Leucothrix mucor DSM 2157: one gene and its partner. The protein of the gene in region 2 purifies or fractionates together with the protein of the main gene of each other region. This does not show direct contact. Links are inferred from orthologs where the notes say so. Each region holds a gene or a part of one and is shown on either strand. Other genes may lie near its edges. The genes, in order: LEUMU_RS0113230 and LEUMU_RS26130.

The links.
Region 1: the proteins of LEUMU_RS26130 (region 2) and LEUMU_RS0113230 purify together in Escherichia coli (affinity purification with mass spectrometry, with the first as the bait; 2 studies listed by BioGRID). This does not show direct contact. The link is inferred for Leucothrix mucor DSM 2157 from one-to-one orthologs.

What each region holds. Positions count from the first base shown.
Region 1 is NZ_ATTE01000001.1:2,921,724-2,937,163, reverse strand. The notes cover bases 11,942-14,826. They hold LEUMU_RS0113230 (FKBP-type peptidyl-prolyl cis-trans isomerase), read left to right. Parts: upstream 11,942-13,082; coding sequence 13,083-13,571; downstream 13,572-14,826. Other genes in these bases: proB (glutamate 5-kinase), read left to right, coding at 14,654-14,826; cgtA (Obg family GTPase CgtA), read left to right, coding at 13,601-14,641; LEUMU_RS0113235 (DUF4332 domain-containing protein), read right to left, coding at 12,504-12,908; waaA (lipid IV(A) 3-deoxy-D-manno-octulosonic acid transferase), read right to left, coding at 11,942-12,459. Also shown: LEUMU_RS0113295 (hypothetical protein), read left to right, coding at 1-728; LEUMU_RS0113290 (DUF7281 domain-containing protein), read left to right, coding at 713-1,555; LEUMU_RS0113285 (metallophosphoesterase), read left to right, coding at 1,564-2,313; LEUMU_RS26030 (thioredoxin family protein), read right to left, coding at 2,297-2,812; hemC (hydroxymethylbilane synthase), read left to right, coding at 2,895-3,827; LEUMU_RS0113270 (uroporphyrinogen-III synthase), read left to right, coding at 3,827-4,597; LEUMU_RS0113265 (uroporphyrinogen-III C-methyltransferase), read left to right, coding at 4,615-5,694; LEUMU_RS0113260 (heme biosynthesis HemY N-terminal domain-containing protein), read left to right, coding at 5,691-6,938; LEUMU_RS26025 (PilT/PilU family type 4a pilus ATPase), read left to right, coding at 6,996-8,228; LEUMU_RS28095 (response regulator), read right to left, coding at 8,295-10,196; LEUMU_RS26015 (phosphate/phosphite/phosphonate ABC transporter substrate-binding protein), read right to left, coding at 10,221-11,036; more of waaA, read right to left, coding at 11,173-11,941; more of proB, read left to right, coding at 14,827-15,440. UniProt on the Escherichia coli protein: Folding helper with both chaperone and peptidyl-prolyl cis-trans isomerase (PPIase) activities. Chaperone activity prevents aggregation of unfolded or partially folded proteins and promotes their correct folding.
Region 2 is NZ_ATTE01000001.1:3,119,263-3,134,563, reverse strand. The notes cover bases 12,556-15,301. They hold LEUMU_RS26130 (DsbC family protein), read left to right. Parts: upstream 12,556-13,419; coding sequence 13,420-14,184; downstream 14,185-15,301. Other genes in these bases: gcvT (glycine cleavage system aminomethyltransferase GcvT), read left to right, coding at 14,480-15,301; xerD (site-specific tyrosine recombinase XerD), read left to right, coding at 12,556-13,322. Outside these bases: LEUMU_RS0114170 (hypothetical protein), read right to left, coding at 1-430; LEUMU_RS0114165 (GumC family protein), read right to left, coding at 525-2,777; LEUMU_RS0114160 (hypothetical protein), read right to left, coding at 2,957-4,834; LEUMU_RS0114155 (O-antigen ligase family protein), read left to right, coding at 5,053-6,306; LEUMU_RS0114150 (leucyl aminopeptidase family protein), read right to left, coding at 6,391-7,764; LEUMU_RS0114145 (DUF4743 domain-containing protein), read right to left, coding at 7,792-8,658; LEUMU_RS0114140 (SDR family NAD(P)-dependent oxidoreductase), read right to left, coding at 8,661-9,500; LEUMU_RS26135 (sugar transferase), read right to left, coding at 9,681-10,334; LEUMU_RS0114130 (FmdB family zinc ribbon protein), read left to right, coding at 10,663-10,890; LEUMU_RS0114125 (inositol monophosphatase family protein), read right to left, coding at 10,918-11,685; LEUMU_RS0114120 (ZrgA family zinc uptake protein), read left to right, coding at 11,807-12,397; more of xerD, read left to right, coding at 12,426-12,555. UniProt on the Escherichia coli protein: Acts as a disulfide isomerase, interacting with incorrectly folded proteins to correct non-native disulfide bonds.

The DNA of each region.
Region 1 (15,440 bases), 200 kb from region 2 along the record:
CATTACAGCAGGATGGTCTGAACGAGCAGTTAAGTAGCTCGGATTTGTTGGTACCGCTATTTGGTGTTTACCAATATCAGCTGCAAAATATGTTGCCGGAGTGGCGCGCTTCCTTGCTGGATATTACTAGCACACTGAAAAACTATTTATATCGCTTGCGCCAAGTGGAGCCTGAGGCGCGCCGCATTCGTAACTTTGCCCATTTCTTGAATAAGAATCGGGATTATCAGGTGCCGGATGCCGAAGACCTGCTGGAACTGCCAGCGTGGTCGGCGCGATTTGATGGCTTGCGCTTAAAAATCCATCCGGATTTAAGTGAAAACCGTACCAGAGAAGCATTGGTAGAAGTGGCGCAAAGTATTCCGCCTGCTCCTATGACCATTGATCGTGAGCGTAAAGCGGGAAGTTTGGTCGGTGAAGGTCATGATAAAGCCACGGTGACAATCAAGCCGAACCCTGTTCAACTGGCTTTTCATCATTATGTAGGGGCGGCGATTGAGTCGGCCAAGCCGCTTTCGGCGCTTCAGTGGAAACAGCAACATGAGGAGTTTTCTTCGCTGAAAGATGAAATGTGGTTGTTGTATGTACTGCATGCCACGCAGATGTTAAATGTGAGTACCAATGCGCGTTGGCGCAAGTTACAGGTTGAGCGCATGGAGGCCCCGGCGGCCTATGGGCTGTCCGGGAACATTACTGTTTCGGATATTTCTGTATGGAAAGGCGTTTAATAAATCGACTATTGAAGTTAGTTCAAAGTGAAGAGAGCCGCGTTCAAGCAACGGCTATGCTAAAAGGCTTTAGCAAAACTTATGGGCTTGGGTGTTTAGTTGGTACTCAGATTGAGTTTTCAGAGAAGGATAAAGCTCTGATCAAGAGTCTACTGATTCAAGGTGAGGGTGTTGATCCTGATAAAGTTAAAGCAGGGCAATTTAATGACCTAACCCGAGCTGAAGCTTCAAAGCTGGGGAGCAATGAAAAACTAACTACCCGTCCTGTTCGTGAAGATCGGATTGCTGTGAAGGCTCTACCTGCACAAGCTTTGTTACTTGGCATTGAAAGGTTAACGCTGCCTGATGGCAGTAGTCTGGATGTGAACTGGCAGTGGTTGTTGGATAACTGTCAACACCGCAGCATTATGGCTGTTGAGAACTGGGAAGCATTTGAGAATATTCACAAAATAAATTTTGATATCACCCAGTATGCAGATAACCCGCTAGTCATCTTCAGAGGGGGAGATGAATATAATCAAAAATGGGTTATGTCGCTCTTAGAGGCGATGCAAGTGCCCGTGTTTTATTTTGGTGATTTTGATCCGGCTGGTTTAGGTATTGCACAGAGTTTACCTTGCTTTGGGAAATTAATTGCCCCGCCTGACGATCAGTTGCTAGCCGCTCTCAAGCAATGTAAAAATCATGAGCGCTATCAAAAACAGCTGGGAACTTGGCAGATAACGCTAAATAATAGTAACCACCCTGATATCCTTAAATACTGGCCGCTAATTCGCGAGCATGGTGTAGGATTGCCGCAAGAGTATTTCATCGAAACAAACCGTTAGGAGACCCCATGAAAATCCAGCTTCAGAGCGACCTGCATTTAGAATTTGCAGAGTTTGAGGCCAATTACGCAGCAGCAGATGTGTTAGTGCTGGCGGGTGATATTCATGTCGGCACTAAAGGCGTCGAATGGGCGGTTTCTCTGGGGCTGGATATTCCTGTGATCTACGTGGCGGGAAATCATGAATACTACAACCAAGCTTATCCCACGCTACAGGCCGAGCTTCGGGCAGCGGCTGCAGGCAGCAATGTCCATTTTCTGGAGAATGAGTCTTTAGAGCTAGATGGCGTCGCCTTTCATGGCGCGACCTTGTGGACTGATTTTAAACTCTACGGCAAAGAGTGGACTGGCAAGGCCATGGCCCAATATGCGATGCCGGATTATAAAGTCATTTGGTATGACCCCAGCGCCAAATACCTGACGCCCGATATCACCCAGCAAATCCATACCGACTCACTAAACTGGCTGGCTCAAAGCCTGGAAAGCTCCAAGGCAACAAGCAATGTCGTAATAAGCCATCATGGCCCAAGCCTGAAATCTTCCGCAGAATGCTATAGTGACGATGAAATGACAGCGGCTTTTTTATCAAATTTAGAGGGCTTTATCGATCGCTGGCAGCCGGATTATTGGTTGCATGGTCATTGCCATAATCTGAGTGATTATATGATTGGAGAATGTCGGGTGATTTGTAATCCGCGAGGCTATCCTAAGGAAAAGGGTACCGCGTTTAACGACCAATTGATTATTGAGACGGCTTAATCACTGCCGCGTGCAGTTGCCCGATTGCACGGTCTAAATACGCACCGAAAAAGTCCGGTGAGGTATAGCCTAATAGCTTCTTCGCTTGCTCAGCGCCATTAGCATCGACAAACACCAAGGTCGGCGTCATTGAGGCATCATAGAGTGTGGCTAGCTGGCTGGCGGCGATTTTCTGACCATTAAAATTGACCATATCGTACGCGCCATCAATCTGAATTTTGCGGATTAATACCTTATCGTCATAGTCGCCACTGCGCAGCATCGGTTGCAATAAATCCGCCTCTAGCCGTTTGCAATACTCGCAATATTCCGCGTGAAACATAATCACCAAACCCAATTGATCACTACGCATGGTTTTGCCAAGTGCTTGCAGGTCGTGTGCTTCAATCAGTACGCGTTCTTTCAATGGTGTGGGGCTTATATCGCTGTCATTAGCCAATAGCGAGCTGGTATTAAATAGTGTGATAAAGAATACGATACACGCCAACTGTAATTTCATTTGTAATTCCTGATTGATTTTGCCTAGCAGCCGCTTTTATCGTAAAGTGCTGCACTTTCAAGCCGTTAACATAAAGTCTTCTATGTCCAATATTCTACGTATCGCAACGCGCAAGAGTGCGTTGGCGCTCTGGCAGGCAGAACACGTCGCTAGCCGTTTAAAACAGATCCACCCAGATCTTCAGGTGGAGCTGGTCGGTATGATGACACGTGGCGATATTATTTTGGATACTCCATTAGCAAAAGTAGGGGGTAAAGGCCTGTTTGTTAAAGAGTTAGAGACTGGGATGCTTGATGGCGTGGCGGATATTGCCGTGCATTCGATGAAGGATGTACCAATGGCGTTTCCGGAAGGGCTGCATTTACCGGTAATAATGGAGCGTGAAGACCCAACCGATGCGTTTGTTTCAAATACCTTTGAATCGATTGATGCGCTGCCGTTCAATGCGCGAGTGGGAACCTGTAGTTTGCGCCGCCAAACCCAAATTCGCGAATACCGCCCTGACTTAAAAATTCTGGATTTGCGCGGCAACGTCAATACGCGCTTAGCCAAGCTGGATAACGATGAATATGATGCCATTATTCTGGCGTCCGCTGGCTTGATTCGTTTGGGCTTTCAAGACCGAATTCGCCAAGGCATTAGCACCGAGCAAAGTTTGCCAGCCATTGGGCAGGGTGCTGTAGGTATTGAGTGTCGTAGTGATGATCCGAGAATTAATGCCTTATTAGCCCCATTAACGCATGAAGAAACCTCAATCAGAGTTCGTGCTGAGCGCGCTTTAAACAATCGCCTCAATGGTGGTTGCCAGGTGCCGGTAGCGGGTTATGCTGAGCTGAATGGCGATCAGATTTACCTTCGTGGACTAATCGGTTTTCCGGATGGCTCAAAGATTTACCGCGCAGAAATGACCGGATCTGTGAATGACGCCGAAGCGATTGGTGTTGCGGTCGCTGAAGACCTGTTGGCACAAGGCGGGCGCAGCGTGTTGGAAAGTATTGGCATTCACGTCGCCTGATGGAAGCCGGCTTAGCGTTAAAAGGGCGGGGCATTGTGATTACCCGTCCTGCGCACCAAGCCGGACCGGTGAGCCAGCGTCTGGAGTTACTGGGCGCGACAGTGTTGCAGTTTCCATTACTGGGAATTGCCGAACCTCAGAATATTGCCCGCAGTCAGCAGCAATTAGCTGACCTAGCGCATTACGATACGCTTTTATTTACCAGCCCTAATGCGGTCGAGTCTGCACTGCAGAAACTGGGCGCAAGCATTCCGGAATCAGCGACCATTGCCTGTATTGGGCAAAAAACTGCGCAAAGTCTGGAGCGCTTTGGAGTGCAAGTCTCCATCGTGCCCGATGCGGTGTTTAATAGCGAAGCATTGCTGGCAGAGCCCGAGTTTCAGCAAATGCAGGGTAAGCGCGTTGCCATCATTCGGGGTGAGGGCGGTCGCGACTTATTAAAATCCACCTTAAGCCTACGTGGTGCTAGCGTCGATTATATTGATGTGTATCGCCGTATTTGTCCTGCGCACGATTTATTGCCATTGCTTAAGTTTCAGCAAGGGGGGCAACTGGATATAATCGCGTTGACCAGTGCTGAAAGCTTGCGTAATCTTTTTACATTAGCAGGCGGCGCGGCGTGGCTGGATGGGGTAGCATTATTGCTAGGCAGTGAGCGCATGCAATTAGCGCTTAAAGAAACAACGCACCATGGGCCAGTTCATCTGGCAGCAGACCCTAGTGATGACAGTATGTATCAGGCACTTTTGGATTGGGCGCGGCATTTATAAATATAAGGTAAATACTAATGATTGAGCAGTCAGCAGGCGTTGAAAAGCAACTCAAAACCTTGCGTAAACGATCGATTTTCACGTTATTTCTAACGTGGATGGCACTGTTTTTTACACTCATTGGTATCGCTGCGGGTTATAAAAACTTCCTGCGGGTGCATGATCGGGCGACTCAAGCGAAAGCTGATGCCGAGATTGCCAAAACCTTGTTACCGCAACTGGCGCGTAAAGATGACGTAGGAGGCTGGCAGCGTGACGTTCGCCAACAATTAAAAACCAGCAGCCTGCAGTATGCCAATGAACTGGAAGAGCTGCGGGTCATAAAGGATAGTACGGCTCAGGTTGCGGATGCATTGAATGATCAAGTCAAAGCCTTAACCATCCAGCAACACATCGTAAGTTCTCCCTCCTTGAAAACGCAGCAATGGCAGCTTAATGAAGTACGCTATCTGCTACGCATGGCTTCCCGAAAACTGACATTGGAGCGTGACTCGCTGAGTGCCAAGCAGGCTTTAAGAGAGGCTGATTCCTTATTGGTGGAGTTGGCTCACCCGGACTTATTGCCGATTCGGGCACAAATTAGCCGCGATATAGCCATGCTGAAAAACTATCAGCCGCTAGACTTTGCCGCATTTAACAGCCGTATCGACCGATTGATGCAGGATTTAAAACCGGCTGCGATTGTGACGGCGACAACGACTGGTGAGGCCGTTCCGCTCTTGGAGAGCGGCGGACGTAATGATTCATTACTCGATCGTATGAAAGACAGCATTAATGATGCCATTGTGGTGCGCCCTTATGACGAAGCCTTGGCCCAACAGATTAGTGGCGATGCCACTGAAGTGCGCTATCAGCTGCTGCGCTTGAGATTGGAGAGTTTAAACCTGTTGGCACTGCGGGGTGAGCAAGCGGCGTATCAACAACAGCTTAAACAAATTCGTGTTTTGCTAACTCAGGAGCAAACGGGTGTTAGCCCAGCGATTACCGATAGCTTGGCCGAGCTGGAGCGGGTTAATCTTCGCCCACCACTACCTGCGCTGTTGGCGGCAAAACAGTTCGATGAATTGCTGGCAACACTGGATGAGGCTCACCAATGATTCTTTATCCCTTTCTAATCCTCGTATTTATCGGCGTTATCTACATTACGGGGTTGATGCTGTTGCGCAACTCTCAGGATCTGGTGATCTTGTGGGGAAATAGCGTCACGATTGAGACGAGTACCTTTGCTTTGGTGTTTGGCTTACTGGCAGCTTTTATTGTGGGCTACTTCGCATTGATGGTACTGAGTTGGACATTTTCAATGCCGCGTCGAGTGGCTAAAGCCCGTGAGCAAAAGCGGATTACGCAGGCACAAAATCAGTTAAACAGTGGTTTGGTGAGTCTGGTTGAAGGGCATTGGGATCAAGCTGAAACTGCTCTAGTCGCCAGTGTGTTTGATTCTGAAACTCCATTACTAAACTATCTGGGGGCTGCACGAGCGGCTCACATGAAGCAAAACTACCTGAAGCGTGATGAGTATCTCAAAGCGGCCAGCGCCTATGGTGAAGAGGCTGAGATTGCCGTTGCCGTATCACAAGCGGCCATGCAGATGGAAAGTGAGCAAATTGAACAAGCTCGGGCGACGTTGATTCATCTTAGAAAGCTGTCTCCAGAGCATCCTTATCCCAATCAATTACTGGCGAAAGTGTATTTGTTACAGGAAGATTGGAAGCAGTTGGCACAGTTAGTACCCGAGTTAGTGGAGAAAAATCCTGCGGATATTGCAGAATATGTGCCTTATATGCAGCGTGCAGTCATTGGTTTATTTGAGTCCACGGCTGGCAAGCAAGATTTACCCGCGCTTGAAGCCATCTGGAAGCATTTCCCTGAGATTCTGCAAGCGGAAACCTATGCGCTTGAGGCTTACTGCAAAGCCTTGACCAATGCCGGTGGTGGTGACTTAGTCGCACCTTTACTGGAAGCTAGAATTGATCAACAACCACAGCGCGAACTAGTCGCCTGTTATGGGCGTATTCAGCACCGTTACCCCGAGCAAGCCTTAGCTCATGCCAAGCAATGGCAGCTAGCGATGGCGGGCGATCCGGAGTATATGCTCTGCATGGCTCGACTGTCTAAGCAATGCAAAGATATGAAAGCGAGTGCAGACTTTTACGAGCAAGCGTTGGGGCTGGTGCCGGATAAACGTGTGTATCATGAGTTTGCCGAGCTGCTTTGGCAAATAGGTGATATTGAGAACTCAGCACGCTGTAATAGACAAGGTTTACGTTATTGCGTTCAAGGCAAGGCACGCCCCTTTAAGCGAGACCTGCAGCAAGTAACCGCCTTATCGGAAAAGCCTTAAGCTGCAACGTTTAATACCGTAAACTGGCACAAAATAACAACAAAATCGGTGCCCGATATGGACTTTAAAAACTTGCTGCGAATCTTGGTTCGCAATGACGGATCAGATCTTTATTTAACATTCAACGCGCCGCCTGCCGCCAAGTTTCAAGGTACCTTGCGTGCGCTAGGGCCAGACAAGCTCGATGCTGAAACGCTGGATGAGTTGGCTAAAGAGCTGATGAATGAAGATCAGCAAAAGCAGTTTGAGAAAAAGCCGGAAATGAATCTGGCACTGGATGAGCCGGGTATTGGTCGCTTCCGGATTAATATCTTCAAGCAGCGCACGCATCTGGCAATGGTTATCCGAAATATCAAAGTGGATATTCCCAATGCAGATGTGCTCGGTTTGCCGAGTGTGCTCAAAGACATCATCATGGAAAAGCGTGGCCTGATTCTGTTTGTGGGTGGAACAGGCTCTGGTAAATCAACCTCGCTAGCCGCATTGATTGATCATCGAAATGCTAATTCCACCGGCCATATCATCACCATTGAAGACCCGATTGAATATGTGCATCCGCATAAAAAATGTCTGGTCAGCCAGCGTGAAGTGGGTGTGGATACCGATAGCTATGAAGATGCTCTGGAAAATACCTTACGCCAAGCACCTGATGTGATTTTGATTGGTGAGATTCGTACCGAAGAAACCATGGAACATGCCTTGGCCTTTGCGGAAACCGGCCATCTTTGCTTATCCACCTTGCATGCCAATAGTGCCAATCAGGCGTTGGACCGTATTATCAATTTCTTCTCGGAAGAGCGCCGTAATCAGCTATTGATGGATATCTCGCTAAATATTAAAGCCTTCGTTTCTCAACGTTTGATCCCAACGATTGATGGCAAACGCGTGGCAGCCATTGAGATTTTGATTGGCACGCCAATGGTTCAGGATTTGATTATGAAGGGCGATATTCACGCGCTGAAAGAAATCATGGATAAATCGGAAGAGCAGGGCATGCAGACGTTTGATAGCCACCTGTTCCGCTTGTACAAAGAAGGCCGTATTTCTCTGGAAGAGGCACTGAAAAATGCAGACTCGCCGAATAATATGAAAGTAAAAGTGAATCTGATGCAGGATTTGCCAGGTCAGGATAATGAAGCAAACAGAGAAGCCAAAGAATCTGAGCTGAATAGCTTAATGCTGGAGCCGATTCTGGAAGAAGAGGAAGATGATGACTCTGTTGAGGGTGAAACCGAGCTGGAGGCTTTGATTAGAAGGCAAGCACAGCAGCGCGAGAAGGTTGAGAGTTAATTCTTAAATAACAAACGTATTGTTGTGAATCAAAGGGCCGTATTAAGCGGCCCTTTTTAATGCCTGTCAGGCTGACTCAAGATAAGGCTGTTTACTAGCCGCTAACTGGGCTTCCATGGCACTGAATAAGTTAGCCGGCTTAAATGGCTTGCTAATAAAGTCATTCATTCCACTTTGCATGCAGGCTTGACGATCAGACTCTTGTGCATTAGCAGTGAGTGCAATAATCGGTATCTGCTGATCGAATTCACGAATCTTTGCTGTCGCAGTGAGGCCATCCATGACCGGCATTTGGCAGTCCATTAGGATGATATCAAAGGTCTGCTGTTTGGCTAAATCCACCGCTTCCTTGCCATCATTGGCCACCCATAACGTACAGCCACCTTTTTCCAGTAAGCGCATGGCGACTTTCTGGTTAATTTTATTATCTTCAACCAATAATACATCGGCAGTAAGCGTCGGAGTCGCCACCGCTTTTGGTTTTTCTGGTTTGGGCAAGGTTGCTTGATAGTCTGCCTGAGTGGCAGGCGTAAGCGGGAGTATAGTTCCAAATACTGAGCCGACTCCGGGCACGCTAGCGACTGTTACTGAGCCATTCATCAGTTCAGTGAGTTTACGAACAATAACTAAACCAAGCCCTGTGCCACCAAAGTGTCGGTTTGACCCACTATCAAGTTGTACGAAGGTTTTAAACAAGCGACCAAGGTCATCTTGCTCAATACCAATGCCCTCATCCGTGACCGAAAACCCCGTATCACCTTCGGCATTATTAAAGACTTTAAGCGTAATGGTGCCAGTGTCAGTGAACTTGATGGCATTATTCAGGTAGTTGTTGAGCATTTGGCGAATACGTTTTTTATCCGCAAACACATAATGATTATTAAGCTCACTGCTATCCACTTTGAAAGATAGTGACTTGTGCTCAATCAGTGGGCGGTAAATCGCGTCAATTTCACTAATTAATACTGGAATGCTAATCGGAGTCGGTGCAAGCGTAAGCTCGCCTTCTCTAATTGATGAGTAATCCAGAATATCGGTAACCGTACCCATTAATAGCTCTGCAGAGCACAGTGCGGTATTAATATTCTCTGTATTTTGGGGTGAGAGCTTTTTATCTTCAACTAGCTCTAGTGAGCCAACAATGCCATTAATCGGGGTGCGGATTTCATGGCTCATCACCGCTAAAAACTCGGACTTTGCCCGGTTTGCCGCTTTGGTTTTTTTGGACTCTTCGATGAGTGACTGAGTGCGTTCATCAATATTGTCGCGCATTAGCTGAATCGATTGATAAAGCTGGTCGATCTCATCGCCACGGCGTTTATACACTGGAATTTCAACCGGTCGATTGTGTGCAATTTCTTTGGTGACAAAGCTGAGTTTGTCGATCGCTGTGGCCACTCGATAGCCCATGACTAAAGACACAATGGTACTGATAAAGATTTCAACCGCTGCCAGTAAATACGTCCAAAATGCATTATTGGACAGGGCGGTCATGCTGCGCGTAATGTCATACACAAATTTTGCCGAACCGATTTCAGAGCCATCAATACTGATTGGATCTTTCACTGTCAGGAAGAAGTTTTTCTCATATTCCTTTACGCCATTTTCATCGACCGCTTGGTCCTGAAGGTTATCGGATAAGCCTTGCTTTAAAGCGGGTTCCTGATACTTCGGCACATCACTGTAAGCCTGCGCTAATAACAGACCATCAGTATTGTACAGTTGCACTTGAACAGCGCCTTCCATTGCGACAAAGCGTTGAGCCGCATCATCAATCGTTGCTAAATCATTGACGATTAATGGGGTGGTGACCACTTCACTGAACATGGTACTGGCAAGGCTGGTTTTATCCCGCATGAGTTGGCGAGATTCACGATCCAATGAGTTGAAGTTAACCGCAACAATGGCTAGCGTGAATAGCGTTTCCAGAAAGATAAAGGAAATAACGAACCGAAATCTAAATGACATAATGTTTACCTCTCAGTCAGCGTATTAATTTCGCTCTATGGTGGAGAGGCTAGCTTCAAGCTCTGCAATGGGTTGAAATTCTTCGTTATTACTGGGGATCAGTTTTACCATACTTAGCTTGTCAGTTAGCGCTTTGGGTAGACCGAGTAAAGCCTTGGTTAGCTTGTTCTGAGTCACTGAATCTAAGCTAGGCTTTAAAACAATCGGGTGGCTGGGGTAGGCGTTGGTTGTATAGATGGCTTTAAGTTTGTTCTTGTCATCGGTATTCGAAAAATTATTGTAGGTACGTTGAATACCGCCGCCTATCTCACCCGTGCCTCGTGCAATACCGGAGTAAACCGAGTCGTGCGAGTTTACATATTGCTGAGTTCTATCCAGATTGATATTAACCCCGTATTTGCTCAGTAGCTCAAATTTGGTCAGCAAGGTCGCTGCAAATGCATTTGGTGAGGGGAATAGGAAGCGAGTCTCTTTCGACTTGATCAGGCTGTCAAAGTCTTGGTTGCTATTATTCGCCACTAAAATACCGCGAATGACTTTGCTATCACGAACCACTGCCTGATAGTTTTGAGTGCGGTGAGCCACCACAAAATGATAGGGATTCACATAGGCCATATCGTAGCCGCCGCTATATAAGACTTTTTCAAACTCGGCGATTGAACGCTCGGTTTTGAACACAATCTCATGGCCGGTTTCTTTGGATAAGTGATCGGCGATGGGTTTCCATGCCTTAAACATTTTCAGAGGGCTTTGCTGGGGGACGATACCCAGTGTGTATTTTTCGGCGAAGGCTGCTCCGGAAACACTGGAGAGGATTAAGCTTAGGACAATGGCACGCATGGCTACACTCGACGTTCTGATTTTTAGGGGGATTTTTATTGTTATCCCCACATTAGAGATCAGGTCGACGAGTGTCCAGTTTTTAACGATGAAGGGCCGTAATGAGAGGCGCTGTTAATGCTTGGTATGGTTTTGATTAATGCTCAGCGTGTTGCTTACCCACTAGGCTGTTGATTTGTCTCAATAATTTGTCCGTTACACCACGGTGTTGGCTTAAGGTTTGCTCTGCACGCTGATGGATGGCGTTGCGCTCAGCCTCGGTGAGTTGTAATAGGCTTAAAATTCGTGATTGCAAATCATGTTGATCGGCTTCAACCCAAGCAATCTCAGCATCACACAAAATGTCGAACACATCATTAAAGTTAAAAATAGCCGGCCCACTGACCACTGGAATGCCATAAACGCTGGCCTCCAACGGGTTATGCCCACCGGTTGGAGCTAAGCTGCCACCCATAAATACTATATCAGCAGCGCTATACCAGTAAGCCATCTCACCTAAGCTATCGCCTAGAATAATGTCGCAGTCAGCGCTAAAGCTGGCATATTCACTGCGCCGTTGTACAGTGTAATCCGTATTGATGCAGAGCTGATAAACCGCCTCAAAACGCTCGGGGTGGCGCGGCACTAAAATTAATACCAACTCGGTATGTTGGGTTTTGAGCTGCTGATAACACGCCAGAATTTGCTCATCCTCACCTTGATGAGTACTGGCCGCCACCCAGATTTTAGCGTTGGGTTTTAGTTGTTGGCGCAAGGCTGGCGCATCAGTGGTTTGAGTTTTTGGCAGAATATCGAATTTGATATTCCCCGTAACCATGACCGATTCTGGTTTAGCGCCAAGCAGTTTGAAGTGTTCAGCATCTTGTTCACTACGACAGCCAATACTGGATACTTGCTGCAACGCTGGTTGAATCAATTTGCTAAGGCGCGAATAGCCTTTGGTTGAGCGCTTGGATAAACGGGCATTGGCAATCATCACTGGAATGCTTTGTTTATGGCAACTGGCAATCAAGTTTGGCCAGATCTCAGTTTCCATAATCACCAGTAGCTCAGGTTTGGCAGATTTTACAAAACGGCTGACCGCAAAGGGGAGATCATAAGGGCAATAGGCGTGCTCAACCCGGTCGGCAAACAATCGCTGCGCGGTTTGGGAGCCAGTGGCTGTGGTGTTACTAAGGAGTAAGCGATGTTTGGGGTATTGTTCGAGCAGGGCTTCGATTAGCGGTTTGGCTGCCATGGTTTCGCCCACTGAAACCGCGTGCAGCCAGATTCTTGGCGCAGGTTCCAGATTAATCAATCCGAGTCGCTGCTGCCAATTATTACGGTGTGCAGGGTTTTGCCGGGAACGCCAAAACAGGCGCAGCAATACGAAAGGGGATAGGATAAACCACAGCAATGAATACAGCAGGCGATACAGGGACATTAATATTTCCTTGCATGAACTCTGCCATATTCATTGTGGCAGAGTTAGTAAGTAATGACGCGGGGTAATCGTTTGGCTTGACTAATCCAGTCAATTACCTGATTCAGGCTGGCCATTTTGGAAACAATGCGGTGCTTATTATTCTCTTCCAGAATAGTCGCATGCAGGTTTTCCGGATTACGCTGAGCCAGTTCGGGCACGGTATCAACACCCGCTGCTTCGAGCAAGTCTGCATTTTGAGTGGCGATTCCTTTGATACGGGCTAAGTCCGCACGGTTTGCCCAGGTTAAGATGTCTTTTTCAGAGAATCCTGTGTTGCGTGCTAGCTCCTCACGGCCCTTACGGGTGCTGCAAGTGGCGAGCAATGCTTCAACAGTTTTGATGCCCTGCGCTTCGATGGTATAGGAAATTCGGATGGTTATTCCCTTGATTTCAGAGAGCTTTGCCATAATGTACCTTTTTATTAGTTATTTGCTTGGTCATATTTTGTGGATAATTTTAACACCCAAAAGAGGCTGAGGCGAAGTACCATACGACAAGCTGTATTTTTAATAGGCCATTTACTATCACTGCCTCTTTAATTGTGTCAAAATTCCCGAATTTGCCAAAGCTTGGAAAGTCGCATGAATATTGTTAAAAACTCAGTCGCTACATTACATTACATCCTGAAAGATAATGATGGCGAAGTACTCGACACTGCAGACGAGAACAACCCATTTTTATATATGCACGGTGTGGGTGGTATGATTCCAGGTCTGGAAAAAGCACTTGAGAACGCTGCTGCTGGCGATAATATTGTGGTATCAGTACCACCGGCTGAAGCCTATGGCGAGCGCAACCCTAACCTGACTCAAGACGTACCTCGCGAAATGTTCGCTGGCGTGACGGATGAAGATATGGTGGTTGGCGCACAATTTCAGGCGCAGACTGATCAGGGCGTAGAAATTATTACGGTAGCCGCTATTGAAGGCGATACCATTAAGATTGATGGTAATCACCCAATGGCTGGTGAGACCTTAAACTTTGATGTCAATGTGATTGACGTGCGTGAAGCATCGGCTGAAGAAATCAGCCATGGTCACCCACACGGCCCAGGCGGCCACCACCACTAAGGCACCTTTAGGAAAGCTAAGATAATCCCATGAAATTTGTAGATGAAGCACGCATCCAGGTTAAAGCCGGCGACGGTGGCAACGGAGCCGTGAGTTTTCGGCGTGAAAAATACATCGAGTTCGGCGGCCCGGATGGCGGCGATGGCGGCGATGGTGGTTGCGTGTACCTTCAAGCCAGTAAGGACTTGAATACCCTGTCTGATTTCCGTCATTCGCGTCATTATGAAGCGGACCGCGGAAAGAACGGCCATGGCAATAATATGACCGGACACCGTGGGGCAGATAAAATTATCGAAGTCCCTATCGGTACGGCGGTTTATGATGATGAAACCGATGAGTTAATCGGTGACATCACTAGCGATCAGGAGCGTTTGTTAGTTGCTCAGGGTGGTTTTCATGGGCTTGGTAACCTCCGTTATAAAAGCTCGGTTAATCGCGCACCACGTCAGGCAAAGCCAGGTTCTCTTGGCGAGCTGAGACAGCTCCGGCTGGAAATGCGCGTATTAGCCGATGTGGGTTTGTTGGGAATGCCGAATGCAGGTAAATCAACACTGATTTCCAGCATGTCTTCGGCACGTCCGAAAATCGCAGATTACCCGTTTACTACACTCTATCCAAACTTGGGTGTGGTTAGCGTCGGTGACTTTAAAAGCTTCGTGATTGCCGATATTCCGGGCTTGATCGAAGGTGCGGCAGAGGGTGCTGGGCTTGGGGTACGATTCCTTAAGCACTTAACCCGCACCAGCTTGCTATTGCACATGGTGGATGTCGCACCGTTGGATGAAAGTAGTCCGGCAGAAGCGTTCCGTATCATCGAAAACGAAATTCGCCAATATAGCGATGAGTTGGGTGATCGTGAGCGTTGGTTAGTGCTGAACAAAATTGATGTGTTACCTGAGGATGAGCGTGAAGCGCATTGTCAGGCGATCATTGATGAGCTGGGCTGGGATAAACCGGTCTTTATGCTCTCTGCCGCCACCAAAAATGGTACTCAGGAATTGGCTTATAAAATCATGCAATATATGGATGAGAAGTCAATGGAAGCCGAAGTATCGAGTCACGCCCCTTAAGTGTGAACCTCTATGAGTCGCATTAAATATACTCAGCAAAGCCAGCGCTGGATTGTAAAAATTGGTAGTGCCTTACTCACGCGCGACGGGGAAGGGTTGGACTATGCTGCGATTGCAGACTGGGCTGGCCAGATCACGGCACTTCGTGAGCAAGGGATTGAGGTCGTTCTGGTCTCATCCGGATCAGTTGCCGAAGGCATGAGTCGGATGGGCTGGAAAGTCCGCCCGACGACCTTGCCAGAGCTGCAGGCTGCTGCTGCGGTAGGGCAGGCTGGTCTGATTCAGACCTATCAGACTGAATTTCAAAAATACCAAGTCCAAGTCGCTCAAATTCTATTAACGCATGATGATGTTCGGCATCGTCTGCGTTATCTCAATGCTCGTAATACCTTAAGAACGTTGATTCGCTTAGGTACCATTCCCATTGTTAATGAGAATGATACCGTGGCGTTTGAAGAAATTCGTTTGGGTGATAATGATACACTTGGCGCAGTTGTTGCCAGCTTGGTTGAGGCGGACTTATTAGTCATTCTCACCGACCAAAAAGGCTTGTATAACAAAGATCCGAGACATAACCCTGACGCTGAATTTATCAGCGAAGGCGCAGCGATGAATCCGGACTACGTCAGTTTTGCTGGCGCAGCGGGAACGGCCATCGGCAGTGGTGGCATGGCAACTAAGGTAAAAGCCGCACGTCGTGCAGCGCGAGCCGGTTGTGCTACAGTCATCGTCTCAGGTCGTGAGAAAGACGTGCTAACCCGCCTACGCAAAGGCGAGAATTTAGGCACCTTGCTAACAC
Region 2 (15,301 bases):
GAGCTTCAGGCGCGTCATCATTCAGGTGATTACTGTTGCGCTCAATACACTCCAAAACAGCTTGATCGAATTGCTCAGCAGGAATGCCGACATTAGTGGCAATGCTATGACACTGATCAACAATCTGTTCGATGTTGAGAGAAGCAGAGCCTAATATTTGAGAGTCTATGGCAACAGGCTCCTCATCCAGTAACTCTGGCTTAACGCCATTGCCTGAGTTGGGTGCTGTGGTTGTTGCCTGGCCGTCATTTTCGATCGTGGGAACCCCCAAGGGGAGGGTGCCGGTGGCATCTGTTTGTTTGACGAAGTCAGAAGTTGGATACTTGGGAGCAGCCTGATTAACCCAGTTGTACTTAATGCCGAAGTAAACGACAGAAAAGAACACGATAGCTGCTATAACCAGTGTCCAGAAAATCCATTTAAATTTCATGCAAACGCAACCTTGCCTATCCTGATCGGTAGAAAAGATAATTAGAGCAGAACGCGCGCTGATTAACCAGCGCAGCGACCATACTTTATTTTAATCAAGCTTCTCGTAGTAGCTTTTGGCTATTGCGGCGACGTGATTTTTGGTGATACTTGCGATCCTGTGGTGCTATTTTAGCATTAACCAATAAAAAGCCTGTTACGTTCTGCTTAATCCGGCTTAATGATTCCACTGTGCGCTTAATTCGGGCGGACTGTGTCTTCATATTGTTTTCATTGGTTACGATCAGTGTGCGAGTCGCTAGTGAGGACAATACTAGTGTCTCTGCAAGCCCTGATGCTGGCGCCGAGTCAATAATCACAAAATCAAAGCGTTGCGAAGCTTGTGAGACCAAGTAGGCCATTTTTTCACTACTCAACATGCGCATTGGGTCATCATCAAAGCCACCGGCAGTAATGACGTACAGATTTGGAATCGCTTTAATCGTCTTGGTGATACCAATCAGGTCGGTTTCATTGCCAAGATAATCGGTTAGGCCTACATCGTTTGGAATGCCGATTTTAGTGTGGATTGTTGGATGGCGTAGATCGGCATCAATCAATAGCACACGCATACCCATCTGAGCATAGGCACAAGCCAAGTTGCAGGCAGTAGTACTTTTGCCTTCTTCTTCCATGGCGCTGGTAATCAGTAACACCTGATCTTCACCTTGGTCGCTTTGGAAGCGCATATTTGCAGCAAACACTCGATAAGCTTCGGCGAACTGACTATTGGGCGCTGTTTTACAAGCTAGGGCCAGGTTGCGCTTTACCGCACGTTGTGGGCGAGGAATCATGCCCAGTACTGAGATGCCGGTAAATTTGTGCAAGTCATCTGGAGTCTTAATCGACTGATCAAGCGAGTCACGTAGGAATGCAAAACCAAGGCCCAGCAATACTCCGCCTAAAGTCCCAACCAAAATATTCAACTTTGGATTTGGACGGTATTTTTTGAATGGCTCACGAGCAGGGTCAATAATGCTGATATTGCTGGTATTTGAGTTGGCTGATGCTGCCACTTCAACTTCTTCCAGACGCTCCAGCAAGCCATTGTAGAGCTTACCACTGGAGTCTACTTCACGCTTTAGGGTGTTGTAGTTGATGCTATTGCCTTGCAGCGAGTAAAGCTCTTTATTAAATCCAGCCAGCTCGGAACGCAGTTTACGCTCCTGACGACGAGCAGACTCAAAGTCAGATTCTAGCGAGCCTCTGATGGTGTTCATCTCCGTTTGTAGCTTGGCGCGCGTATCATTCACTTGTTGCTGTAGGCGCTGCATATCGGGATAACCAGGTTTGAACAGCTTAAGCTTTTCCTGATACTCGCCTTCCAGTGCAACCAAACGGCCTTTCAGGCTAATAACGACCTGATTATTTAGTACAGTTGATACGGAACCAGTGTTTTGCATTTCACGGTACATACTTTCTGCAGCAGTGCGGCGTATTTCGGCTTGTACAAGTGCTGAGCTCAGGTCATTCAACTTTCTAACATAGCGGCTTTGGCCCGTATCAATGCTTAGAATGCCGTTCTTGTTGGAGTAATCAACCAATCGTTGCTCAGAGTCTTGCAGGCTTTGGCGGGCTTTCTCTAGCTCGCGGCTCAGGAACTCTTTGGCATATTCGCCGGTTTCACTTTTGGTATCAATCTGCAGTTGAATGAAGTTATTGATAACGCTATTAACTGCGCGCTGTGATTCACTCGGAGAGCTTCCCTCGTAGAATATTTTTACAAGATGCGTGCCATCAATCGGTTGGATTTGCAGATGCTTACCAAAAATCTCAGTAATATCTTCCTGACGTGGTGGTGCAGAGCTCGCAGAGGAATCTGTTTTGGTCAGCTTTGAAAAGTCTGGTAATGAGAATAATTTGAAGAATCCGGCCATGCTTTCTGGTGGTTCGCCAGCCGTTCTCAGGCTTTGTTCCAAGTTCTCTTGTGCGATGACTTTTTCTGCCAGCACACGGCTCTTCAGCATCTCATAACGAGTACGGAAGAAAGGGTCTTGCAGCGAGTCAACACTGGTTGTTCTGGCTTCAGTTTGCCCAAAGCTAACAACTTGCGGGCCTTCACGCTCAATCTGGATTGTCGCATGAGCAACATAGCTAGGCTTGGTGGAGAAGGTAAATAGCAAGGCAAACAGCAGTGTGAATAATGTTGTGAACAGTATTGTCCATTTGCGGCGGGCTAGAATCGCAAAAATATCACGCAAGGAGAGTTCTTTCTCCTGCGGTGGCTGCATAGCCTGTATGTGAGGGGCAGTTACGGGCGCGATATTCTGCGCCCCTGCCCGCTGGTGTACCGCCGGGACTCTTGACATGATGTGATCCTAATTCTTTATTATCTTCTCGTTAACGTTCTTCGGCCGAGGGGTATGGTATGTGGCTAAAGTTCGTCTTATGCGAATTATTGGAATAATATATTTACAATGTTAAGAGCAACGACTGTGTACGTAAACGATTTCTTGATGAATGGGTAGCGAGTGCTCAATCCTTCTGATCAAGGGTTGAGAAAATTGATTCGCAGCATCATTAAGCTCAGTGGATTGCCATCCGTTTGCACAATCAGGTCCTTTCCTTGTAGCTGATTGTTGAAGGTTGTGTTGAGCTCGAAGGTGGCTGTTTTAATCTTGCCATCCCCTTTGGTCACTAGTGCTCCCGTGTTGCCAGCTGCGCTGCTAAGCCATAATTTGGTTTGATTATCATCCTTGTAGCTTAGTTTGACTTGAACAGAGCAGCCACTCAAGCAGCGAGCTTTGATCAGCTCATCGTTTAAGTTAAATGTAAAGCGCTTGGATGCCCGTGCGGCATACTCATAATCAATTCCTGTAGGCAAGTAAAAGCCTTGTCCCCAGTATTTATCAGAAGCTGGCATACGAATTTTCACAGCAGGTTGGCTATCGCTGGTTTCGGTAATCCAACGCCCAAAGGAGCGGAAAGAAACACGATCTTGAGTGCGGCACTCGGCGCGTTGTGGGTATTCTGGCAAGCGATAATCAGCGACATAACGCTCACCCAGCAAGATAAAGGCATCTGGTGTGTTAGCGTGTTGCTTACCCATGGTTTTATCTAAATAGTGCAAAAAATCCTGCGTTTTATAAACAGGATCATCAAGCTTTTTCATGCCACGAGCAAACAGTAGAGAGTAGTTGCGGCGCATCTGTAGTGCCCTTAATGAGCTTACAAAAAACCGATATGACTGATTCTGATAGCTACCATGCTCTGCACGGACATAATCCAAATCCCCATAGAACTCATTTTCAGTTCCCCAGTAGCGTCCTGCGAAGCGGTCAGCAACGCGCTCATCCATATCTAGCGAGCAAGTACCATTGTTGGCTGGAGTGACCTGCATGCCATACACCTGTTGTATGTAACGCATCCAGTGCTCAACTTGGCCGTCACGATTACCGAGACCCTTTTCTAATACATAGCGGGCAATTTCCGGAATCTTTTGATTGTAAGGGTCGGCAATTGCTTCCCATGAAAACTGGTCAACGTTGTTAAAAGCGAGCTTCCAAACGTTTCTCGCAAAAGCCGCTGCATAAACATCAACAATGCGCTTGGTAGACGTTTCTAATATTTGTGGAGTTAGCCCAAAGTTATTTTGTGCTTCGCTTAGTTGGGTAGGGGACATATTAAATTCGCCCCAGCCATCTTTAAGTGCGAAGTTACGACAGTCGCCGCGGTACTCACCATCACCAATTCCCAATTGCACACCAACGACCTGTGCCTTTCCAGCAAACCGTTTCGCAAATTCTTTAATGTATGGCGTGAGTAGCTTGAGGTATTGGGAGTCCCAGAAAATCAGAGTGCCAGCTTTAGTGTGGCGTAGTTGGCTAAGCGCCCAGTCTGGCGTTTCACATTTTGAATAAGTTTCTAGACGCAACACAATTTGTTGGGCGGGGCGGTCTCTAATGGCACTTTCCAGTTCATCAAAGTTATAAACGCCTGGCGCGGGATTGGTTTTGTCCCAGCGGACAATGTGAAAATCAGCTGCAATATAGTCGTCGTCACCACGAGTTTCTGAGGCTAAACCTCCGAGCCGATTACGTTTAGCATAGCTTGGTAAGCGCCAGTCCATACCATTAATAACTTCAACATTAGCTGTGGCGACGGGCTTGGGTGCTGTTCTTGTTGTAGGTGCCTGCTTGCTGGCTACCGGTGCTGCAGTAGCTGGTGATATGGCTGGTGTTGATTGCCTTGTTATCCCGCTAGGGGTAACCACAGGAGCTTGCTGTTCAGTTGTGGAATGTGTTGTGTTGTTAAGCTGGTTCAGAAATTGTTCGTAACGATGATCTGGAATCAGTAGTGCAACGGTGATTAACAGCAGTAATGCACAAAGCATTAGAATAAACAGTAATGTTTTAATTGTTTTCATTATTAGTACAAGGTCATAGACAGCTTGTCCGTGATTCTAGCGTTGATCGTTGTTAGAAAGCTGAATGCCAGCAACCAGCGGTTGTATTTTGACGATGTTGGGTGGGTCGTAAATCCATCCTTCGGAAAAATAGCAGGTTTTATCAGGCTAGCTATTAGGCCTCTGCAAATCTGGGGTATCGTGTTTTGATATAAAAATAATTAAAGAAAACATACGCAATGGCCAGTCTCTTTAAAGTTTCACGTGCAAACGCTTCAATACCGATTGTGGTCGCACCACCGATGGGCATCGTGCATAAAATGACGTGGATGCTTTTATTGTTGATGATTTTCCTGATCCCATGGGGTGAGGGGCTTTACGATGGTTTAGCTAAAGTTGTCGCAATGCCGACACTGGCATTAACACTGCTAATGGTAGTGCTGCATGGCTCACATCGTGATTTTTCAGCATTCAACCTATTTGCACTGCTGCTGGCGGTTTGGTATCTAGTCGGGATTTGGTGGACGCCAGCCATGAGTTGGGGGCCGGAAATTCTGAAAACGTACTTCATGCTTATCATGATGTCGTTTATGTTTACCTACTTGATTAATATTCCTTATAAGTTTCGCTGGGCGTATCAGGCTTATGTCTGCGGGACTTTGACCGCAACCGGCATTATCTTTAACAATTTTTTAAACGGTGTGACCGGCCCTTATTACAACCGTTACACGGTTGAGCATATCGAAACCGATAATATGGCCATTATTCTGTCATTAGGTATTCCAATGGCGGTGTGGCTTTACACACAATATCGGCACCCACTGGCTAGGTTATTTAATGTTGCCAGCATTCCCATCATCTTCTACGGAATCTTTTTAACCGGTACCCGAACTGGTCTGGTCACGGGAGTGATCGGTTTAATGTATCTGGCATTCACACAACGCAAAGCGTCGTTCAATCTGAAAATGATTTATACCGGTGGTGTAATTGGGGGGGCGATAGGCGTTGTTAGTCTTGCGCCAGCGGCTTCGGTAGAGCGCATTTTCTCACTAGGTAAGTCTTTGAAGTCAGGGGATTTGAACTATCGGGAAGTTATTTGGCAGCACAGTATCGATGCGTGGAAGGACAGTCCGCTTTTGGGGAATGGAACTGGCTCATTAGGCGTAGTGCTAAACCCTTATCATGTTGAATTTGCTTGGGCGCACAACTCCTACGTGCAAATTCTGACTGAGAATGGGCTCATTGGCTTGGCGATTTATTTGCTGATGGTTGGTAGTTTGCTTTACTACGCGCTGAAGTGCGATATTGAAACAAAGTTCTTTTTGCTGACCTTATGGGTGACGATTGCGGTGTCCCAGATGACGCTTCACTCACAAAACCTGAAAGAAATCTGGTTTGTATGGGCGGTGATCGGCGCTCATGGTTTGTACTATTCGCGGAAAAGAGCGGCAGAGCAAACAGCGCTCAAGCAAGCCATGTATCGGGTGGCCTAGCTCATCCTAAAGCTTACATGACGCTTTTACGCTGATCTTTTTAGAAACCTGCCCGATAGTGTATCAGGCAGGTTTTGCTAACATTTATTCTGTGTAGCGACTCTGCAAGTAATCAAATACTGAGAACAATCCCATAGCTTCTCCACCGATCGGCCGTCCGGGGCGATCACGAATATTAAAGGCCATCAGATCAATATGTCCCCACTCAATATCATCATCCACAAATTCATTTAGATATAAAGCAGCCGTGATTGCGCCACCATAGCCACCAGACGTTGCATTCATCATGTCAGCAACAGTGCTTTTGAGTCCGCCAAAGTAAGGCTTATACAAAGGCAATTGCCAGATCAACTCTTCGCTTTTAATCGATTGCTGATGAATATCACGAGCTAACTCATCATGGTTGCTGAATAATACTGGCACTTCGGTGCCTAATGCCACGCGGGCAGCGCCAGTAAGTGTGGCAAAGTCCAGAATCAGATCAGGTTCGTCTTCACAGGCTTGCGTTAGCGCATCACAAAGTACTAGACGACCTTCGGCATCAGTATTGTCAATCTCGACGCTGATACCACTGCGGGTCACAATCACATCGCCAGGGCGAAAGGCATCGCCGGAAACAGCATTATCAACGGCTGGGATCAAGACTTCTAACGACACAGGAAGCTTAAGCGACATAATCAGCTTAGCAAGGCCAAGTACATGCGCCGCACCACCCATGTCTTTTTTCATTTGGCGCATTGAGGAAGATGGCTTCAGGTCTAATCCACCAGTATCAAAACACACACCTTTGCCCACTAAAATAAGCTTCTTATGCTCAGGGTCACCCCAATGCAATGACAGCAAGCGTGGAGCATGGTCGCTCGCGCGGCCAACAGCATGAATTGTTGGGTAGTTCTGCTGCAATAATTCATCACCAACTACTTCACTAAAGCGGGCATGATATTCCGTGGCTAGCGTGCGTAGCTCTTGGGATAAATGCTCTGGCATCATGTGGTTCGCTGGCATATTGATAAGATCGCGTACGGTGCATAGCGACTCATAAAAAGCCATCACGGTCGTTTTCATTGACTGAGGCAAATGAATTAATGCGCTGCGTTTATCCTTATCAATGAAGTGATCAAACTGGTAACAACCCAGTCCCCAACCAATCAGCGCTTGGGTCTGTTCGGCTTCGCTCCAGTTGCAATGCAGTTGGTAGCGCTTAGCGGGTAGCTTGGATGGCAGTCCAGCCAGCGCCCAGCGTCGCTCACCGGTTTCCGGAATGCCAATCAGTACTTCGCTTAAATCGCCGTGTTCATTGCTGATTAGACAAAACTCACCTTCGCCGGCCTGAAAGCCTGATTGTTTAATCCAGTTAGCAACGACCGGTTTAGAGAGCTTGATCAGTGAGTCGAGCTGGCTTTTTGGAACCGGCGTAAGTGGGATGTAGTCATGAGTGAGGTCACTGGTATAAGGCATAGTAGGTGCTCGGGTCAGGTTGTTGGCTTAATTGCTCAGCGCATTGTTTTGTTGGTATAGCGTATCAGTAATTGCCTGATACTCCGGATGTGATTGGTCAATAACACCTTGTCGCAATAACAGGTCAATATTGACTAAGTTGCAGTTATCTTTGAATTTATCGCTGGTTTCGACGATCTCCGCCATTTCTTTCAGTGACATCAATTGGAAAGACTCAACTTCGCCGTCGGTATTGTGCGGTACAAAGTCTTCGTCCAGCCACAGGTCATAAATGAAAATGCCATCATTGTTAATGCCGCGATGAGTGGCTGCGCAATAATGAATTTCACCTTCGAAGCTGGCGGTTCGAGCGACGGACTCTGGAATAGCGGCCTCTTCACCGGCCTCTTTTACTAAGTTATCGAGCAAGCCGATGCCCTCAGGTTGGCCACCAGCGACCATTTGATCTAATTGGCCCGGCCAGAAAGGTTTGCTTAATGAGCGCACCGCAACCCACACATAAACACCATCCGCTTTTTGCACCAGACCATTCATGTGAATGCCGTAGCCCTTAATGCCAAGAAACGCGACAGCGGCCCGCTCGATCAACATCATCGAGTTACCGCCAAAGGTCGTACTAATGCTGTATTGCTCACCGACCCATGAATCGATTACGCCTTGCTGGTGCAGGCTGCGCATAATGGGGTCAACTGCCTGAGTGCGAGCTTCCGGAGTATCCAGAGCTGGATTCAGGTACAAACCTTCGCCATCAGCATCAAACACCTCAGGCCAATCCAACAGATGACTAATGTGATTTTTATGGGTTAAACCGTAACACTGTTGACCAATGTAGAACGGTAAAAAGTCTTCAGCTGCGAATTGATTGCATTGCCGGATATGTCTTAGATAGCCCATAGTTATTGCATTTCCGATTTTGAAACATACAAAAGTACCTTATCCAGCCAGCGGGTGGGGAGAATTCTGCGCAAAGTCCCAAATAAGTAAGTGGGGAAGGTGACGTAATAACGAGGCTTTGGCTTGTTACTTTCCAATGCATGAATGACTTTTGCCAAAACGGCCTCGGGCGGTAGTGTAAATGGCGCGCTGGGGCCAACGGTTTCCATGCGTTTTATTTGTCGCTGATACTGTTTGCGGTGAACGCTGCCTTCGATATCAATATTCGCTTTTAAGGCTGCCAGAGAGTTGGGGCGAAAATGGCTAGTGACCGGGCCTGGCTCGATCAAGCTAACGTCAATCTTAGTGCGGTGAAGTTCTAAGCGCAGCGTGTCGGCAAAACCTTCCATGGCAAACTTGCTGGCATTGTAAGCGCCACGATATGGCAGAGTGATTAGGCCTAACACGGAGCTATTAAATAAAATTCGCGCAGCACTTTGTTTTCTGAGTAAGGGGATCAAGCGATTGGTCAGTTCCATCGCGCCAAACACATTGGTAGCGAATTGCTTTTCCATGGCTTCTCGGCTTAAGTCTTCAACAGCACCGGCTTGTCCGTAGCCGGCGTTATTGAATACCGCATACAGCTCGCCATTGCATAAGGTTTCAATGGTCTCAACGGCATTGATAATGCTGTTTGAATCACTGACATCCAGCACAAAGCTTTCTAGCCCTTCTTGCTGTAGGCGCGCTACATCGTCAGGCTTTCGAGTGGTTGCCAATACGCGGTAGCCTTTGGACTGCAAGCCTTTGGCCACGCAGTAGCCGATGCCACTTGAGCATCCTGTAATCAGTATAGTTTTCATGCGGATAATCCTACCAGAAAGTCCTTTAGAAAATCAGTAACAGATCATTGCTACGAGCGATGGTATTTAAACATCAGAGAGGAGGTGAGGGTGTTACAAAGGCGGATTTAGGTGGTGAGCAGTAAACGGGAGATTTGCGCCCGACGTGGGGTATCGGACACAAACCAGATGACATAGGCTTTAGTAAGCACCTTTGCCATGAAAAATAACGGTGACAGTTTTTAGCATCAATACGAAGTCGGTGTGCAACTTCCAGTTTTCGATGTAATAACAATCAAGACTTACACGCTCACGATAGGTGACATCATTTCTGCCGCTAACCTGCCAAAGACCTGTCATACCCGGACGGGCTGAGAGATATTTTTGAGTCAGTGCGCCATAGCGTGGTAACTCATCAGGCACAACCGGACGTGGGCCAACTAAGCTCATGTCGCCTTGCAGTACATTGAATAACTGTGGCAACTCATCCAAGCTGGTCTTGCGCAGAAAGTTACCAATCGCCGTAATGCGAGGATCATTCTTCAGTTTGAAGTCATTTTCCCATTCTTCACGCGCTTTAGGGTCTGCTGCTAATACTTCTTCCAGGCGTTGCTTGGAGTTCATCACCATGCTGCGAAACTTGTAACATTTAAAGGTTTTTCCGCCGTAGCCAATCCGTTCTTGTTTATAGATGCTTGAGCCACCGTCGCGGCGAATCAGCAGTGCAATAATGGCCAAGATAGGGGAAAAAATTATTATTAATACTAGTGATCCAATACAGTCCACCGTTCTTTTTAGCATATTATTGCCAAGGTCTATACTGGAGCCCTTCCATTGAGCCGTCACTTTTTCCATTGTCTATCCTCGTAGATAGTTATAATTTGAGGGGTGGGGGTAGTAGGTTTTTCGCTATAGTTAATTCAGCTGCCGTTAATTTGGAATGCATTTACTATCAGACGGTAGCGAAAAGGGAGCCGGATGGTCGGTAGGTGATTTTGTACTCAGAGAGAGTGCTTAAACTCTGCGCGACGAGAGTGTGTAAAGTGTGCGCTAGAGGGAGCGCTGGCGTGACGTTAACGGGCGAGTAATAAAGTATTTTGGTTGCTTCTATAGCCTTGAAAAGTCTATGCTTCGCGCCAATATTTCAGTGACTGAAGTTCTATTGTATTTTTTGAGGTTAAGCATGCCAATTTACGAATATCAATGTGCCGAGTGCGAGCATTCCGAAGAGTTTATTCAGAAAATAAGCGATGCACCGCTAACCGTTTGTCCTGCCTGTGGCAAGCCAGCGTTAAAGAAGAAGATTGCGGCAGCGGGCTTCCGTTTAAGTGGTAGCGGCTGGTACGAGACAGATTTTAAAAGTGGAAAGAAAAAGAATTTAACGGATAGTGGGGGCTCTAAAGAAAGCTAGAGCCCCGCGGGGTAATGCGTTGATGGTTTAGCTGTATTGCACGCGATCTAGCATGCTTTGGTGCATGGCTTTCGTGTTACAAGCCAATACTGTTGTTGTGTCTAACGTCAGTACATTGCCAGACAAATCCGTAAAGCAGCCGCCTGCTTCGTTAACAATAACGGACAAGGCGGCGATATCCAGAATGTTTACATCTGATTCGATAATGATGTCGATCTTGCCACTGGCTAGCAGGTGGTAGTGGTAGAAGTCACCGTATCCGCGAATGCGATGCACATCCTGAATCAGTCCACCAAGCGTTTGCCACTGTGGCTTGCCTGCGATAGTCGCGATATTACCCAGCGATAATGTGGATTTACTTAGCTCTTGAATGTCGCTGACCTGTATTTTTTCACCGTTAAGCCAAGCGCCTTGGCCTTTTTCCGCATAGGCCATTTCTTTAAAGCCTGGCGCGTTTGAGACGCCGACAATCAGCTCACCTTTATACATCAGTGCAATTTGAGTAGAGAAGAAAGGGTAGCCGCGCACAAAGCTCTTGGTGCCATCAATGGGGTCGATTAACCAGTTGTAGTCCGCATCTTCATTTACTTTGCCGGTTTCCTCACCAAAAAAGCCATGGTCAGGGAATGCATTCAAAATGATCCGCTTGATGGTTTCTTCCGTTTCGACATCCGCAATGGTGACGGGGCTTTGATCGGGTTTAATTTCTACTTCAAACTCGCCGGCATAGTACTTATCAATAACCAGTTGGGCGGCTTGAGCGGCTTCGATCGCTGTTTTCAGAAACGGTGACATGCTAAAATTCCTTAGATAAATTGGCTGCGGTATTATACTGAAAATAATGACAAATGCGTGCCTGTTCTGCCATTGCAGATTTGGCTGCACAATTGATAATTTTAATTACTGAGATAAATGCATGAAATTTTTAACCGGATTAGCGGCTGTAGTATTACCTCTGACACTGACCGCAGTGAGTGCGCAAGCTTTGTATGGCCCACATGAGCACGGCACCATGGCGGTTGCAGTGACTAAGCAGGACTCAATGATCACCTTCAAGATGGCTATCCCATCGATTGACTTGCTCGGCTTTGAAGATTCTCCGGAAGGCGTGGAGCGTCAGCAATGGCTTAACATGCAGTATGAAAAGCTGTATCAGGAGTCTGCATTACCAGCTTTATTTAAGGTCTCTCCGGCGGGCGTTTGTGTGCCAAATAGCTCACATATGGAATCAGATATGTTGACCTATCATAAGCACGAAGATGACGATCATGAGCATGCCGATGAAGAAGATGGCTCGCACAAGGTGGGTGATGCTGATGGTCATAGCGACTTTGAGCTAACGTATGTGTATGACTGTTTAGACTCTTTGAAAAGTATACAAATCACCTTTGCTGAAGTATTCCCAAGTATTAAAACGGTTGATTTCTATGGCGGCGGCGACTTTAACGGCAAAATCGTGCGTTCAAGTCCGGCGGATGACGCTATTCTGACTAGTGACGATTTATAACAGCCCAAGGGCTTGAGGTAAGCAGCACTTGGATACTCAGCAGCGAATTGAAAGCTTCTTGGATGCACTGTGGTCGGAGCGCGGCCTCAGTCAAAACACGCTCGCGGCTTATGGACGTGATCTTAAAGCGTGGGGAGAGTGGCTGGAAAAAGAGCCCAAGCTCACGTTGACTGAAGCCGATAGTGTGAATGTGCAGCAGTATCTGGCTTTTCGCGGTAAAGCGGGGGCTAAGAGCAGCAGTATGGCGCGTGTGTTATCCAGTTTGCGGCGATTTTATCGTTACCAAGTGCGCCAAGGCACGGTCAGCGAAGACCCTACTTCACTAATTGATGCGCCGCGCATTGGTCGCAGTTTGCCCGGTTCGCTGTCAGAGACTCAGATCGATCTGCTGCTGGAGGCGCCCGATATCGAAGACATGTTAGGGCTGCGAGATCGGGCTATGCTTGAATTGCTATACGCCACTGGTTTACGAGTATCCGAATTAGTGACGCTAAGCTTATCGCAGATTAATTTGCAAATGGGTGTCGTCAGAGTGATTGGTAAAGGCAGTAAAGAGCGATTGGTGCCTTTGGGTGATGTGGCGGTTGATTGGGTGAATGAATACTTCAGTGTGTCACGTCCGGAGCTGATGCGAGGTCATGGCGTTTGCAATGATGTCTTTGTGACTCGGCGCGGTGCAGGGATGAGTCGTCAGGCATTTTGGTACCTAATTAAGCGCTATGCCGTACTGGCCGGTATTGAACAAACGCTGTCACCACATACCTTGCGGCACGCTTTTGCGACACATTTATTGAACCATGGGGCTGATTTAAGAGTCTTACAAATGTTGTTAGGCCATAGCGACCTGTCAACCACTCAGATTTACACGCACATCGCACAAGCGCGTCTGCAGGAAGTTCATCAGCTGCACCACCCCCGCGGCTGACTATTAAATGACGGTAATGGTTTTAATGTATCCATTCAGCCTGCTGACAGCGTATTCTGATTAACGTATTTAAAAAAACAGGGTATTAAAACTAACAATGATTAATTTAAAACAATTGGCACTGACAATCAGTTTTTGTCTGGTTGCGGGAATAAGTTTTGCGGCTGAGTCGACGACTAAAGCAGTTGATTCAGATGCGGTGGCACAAAAGCTGAATGAAGTGCTGATTAAGACGTTTAAATCACCGCCAGATTCAGTTGGCGAAAGTCAGATTCCGGGCCTGTATCAGGTCATGTACGGTACAGAAATCGTTTACCTGAGTTCCGATGCGAAGTACTTTATTAGTGGCGACTTGTTAGACCTGCAAACCCGTCAAAACATGTCTGAGCTGGCTCAGCGTGATGTTCGTAAAAAGATGATGGATGAGTTTACGGGTAAGCCGGTTGTCTTTAAAGCGAAGGATGAGAAGCACGTATTGCGCGTATTCACCGATATTGATTGCGGCTACTGCGCTAAATTGCATCGTGAAATCGAGCAGATTAATGACAAGGGCATCACTGTTGAGTACTTGGCGTTTCCACGTGCCGGTTTGAACTCACCGTCTTACGATAAAATCGTTAGCGTGTGGTGTGCAGATGACCAGCAGGCAGCGATGACTAAGTCAAAAGCCCGTCAGCCAGTTGAAAACAAAACCTGTGCTAACCCTGTCAAAGATGCTTACGAGTTAGGCCAGCGTTTAGGTGTAAACGGAACCCCTGCATTATTGACTGAAACAGGTCAGCTAATTCCAGGTTATATGCCTGCAGATCGTTTAGCAGCCATGTTGGATGCTGATGCGCCAAAGACCGTTTTTAACCAGTAACAGAGCAATTCGCTTTAAATTATTTGAGGGCTTAGGTATACTCGGATTTTAGCATTACACGATACAGGAGAGCGTCGTCACCTAGTGTGTACGGCCGCCGAAGACGCAATTCCGCCCGGAAACGCTCAGGCATAAAAGACTGTTGGATGTGCTAACTCTGGAGAGTGAAGCGGTAACCGCTTCTACCGAAGGGCTTAACCTGTGCTGTCAGCGCAGGGAATATCTCAGGTATCAGGACAGAGGGGCGGCAGATGATAAAACATCTGCCGCCCCTTTTTTATGGAGACTGATACCGATGACACAGCGTACTGCACTATACGATCACCACTTACAAGCTGGCGCAAAGATTGTTGATTTTGCTGGATGGGAAATGCCGATTCACTACGGCTCGCAAGTTCAGGAGCATAATCAAGTCAGAACTGCAGCGGGTATGTTTGATGTCTCGCACATGGTGGTTGTTGATATCACTGGTGCTCAATCTCAAGCATTTCTCCGTTACCTGCTAGCCAATGACGTTGCCAAACTCAAAACTTCCGGAAAAGCCCTGTACAGCGCCATGCTGAATCCTGAAGGTGGCGTGATTGATGACCTGATTGTTTATTACCTCAATGACGAGTTTTACCGCGTAGTCGTGAATGCCGGTACGCGTGATAAAGACCTTGCTTGGCTAAATCAGCAAAGTGGCGCGTTCGATGTCACTATTACCATTCGCGATGACTTATCTATGTTGGCTGTTCAAGGCCCGGATGCGATCAAAACTGTTCAGTCCTTATTGCCTGAATCAAGCCTTGAAGCGGTTTCTGCTCTAGGTGCATTTTATGCGGCTGAAGCGGGTGACTACTTTGTGGCACGCACGGGTTATACCGGTGAAGATGGCTATGAAATCATGGTGCCTAATGAGCAGATTGGCTCATTCTGGGATCAGTTGTTGGCCGCTGGCGTAGCGCCGATTGGTTTAGGGGCGCGTGATACCTTGCGTTTAGAAGCGGGTATGAACTTATATGGTTCCGATATGGATGACAGCACGTCACCATTGATCTCCGGCATGGGCTGGACGATTGCATGGGAGCCAGCAGATCGTAACTTTATTGGCCGTGATGCGATTCAAGCAGAGCGT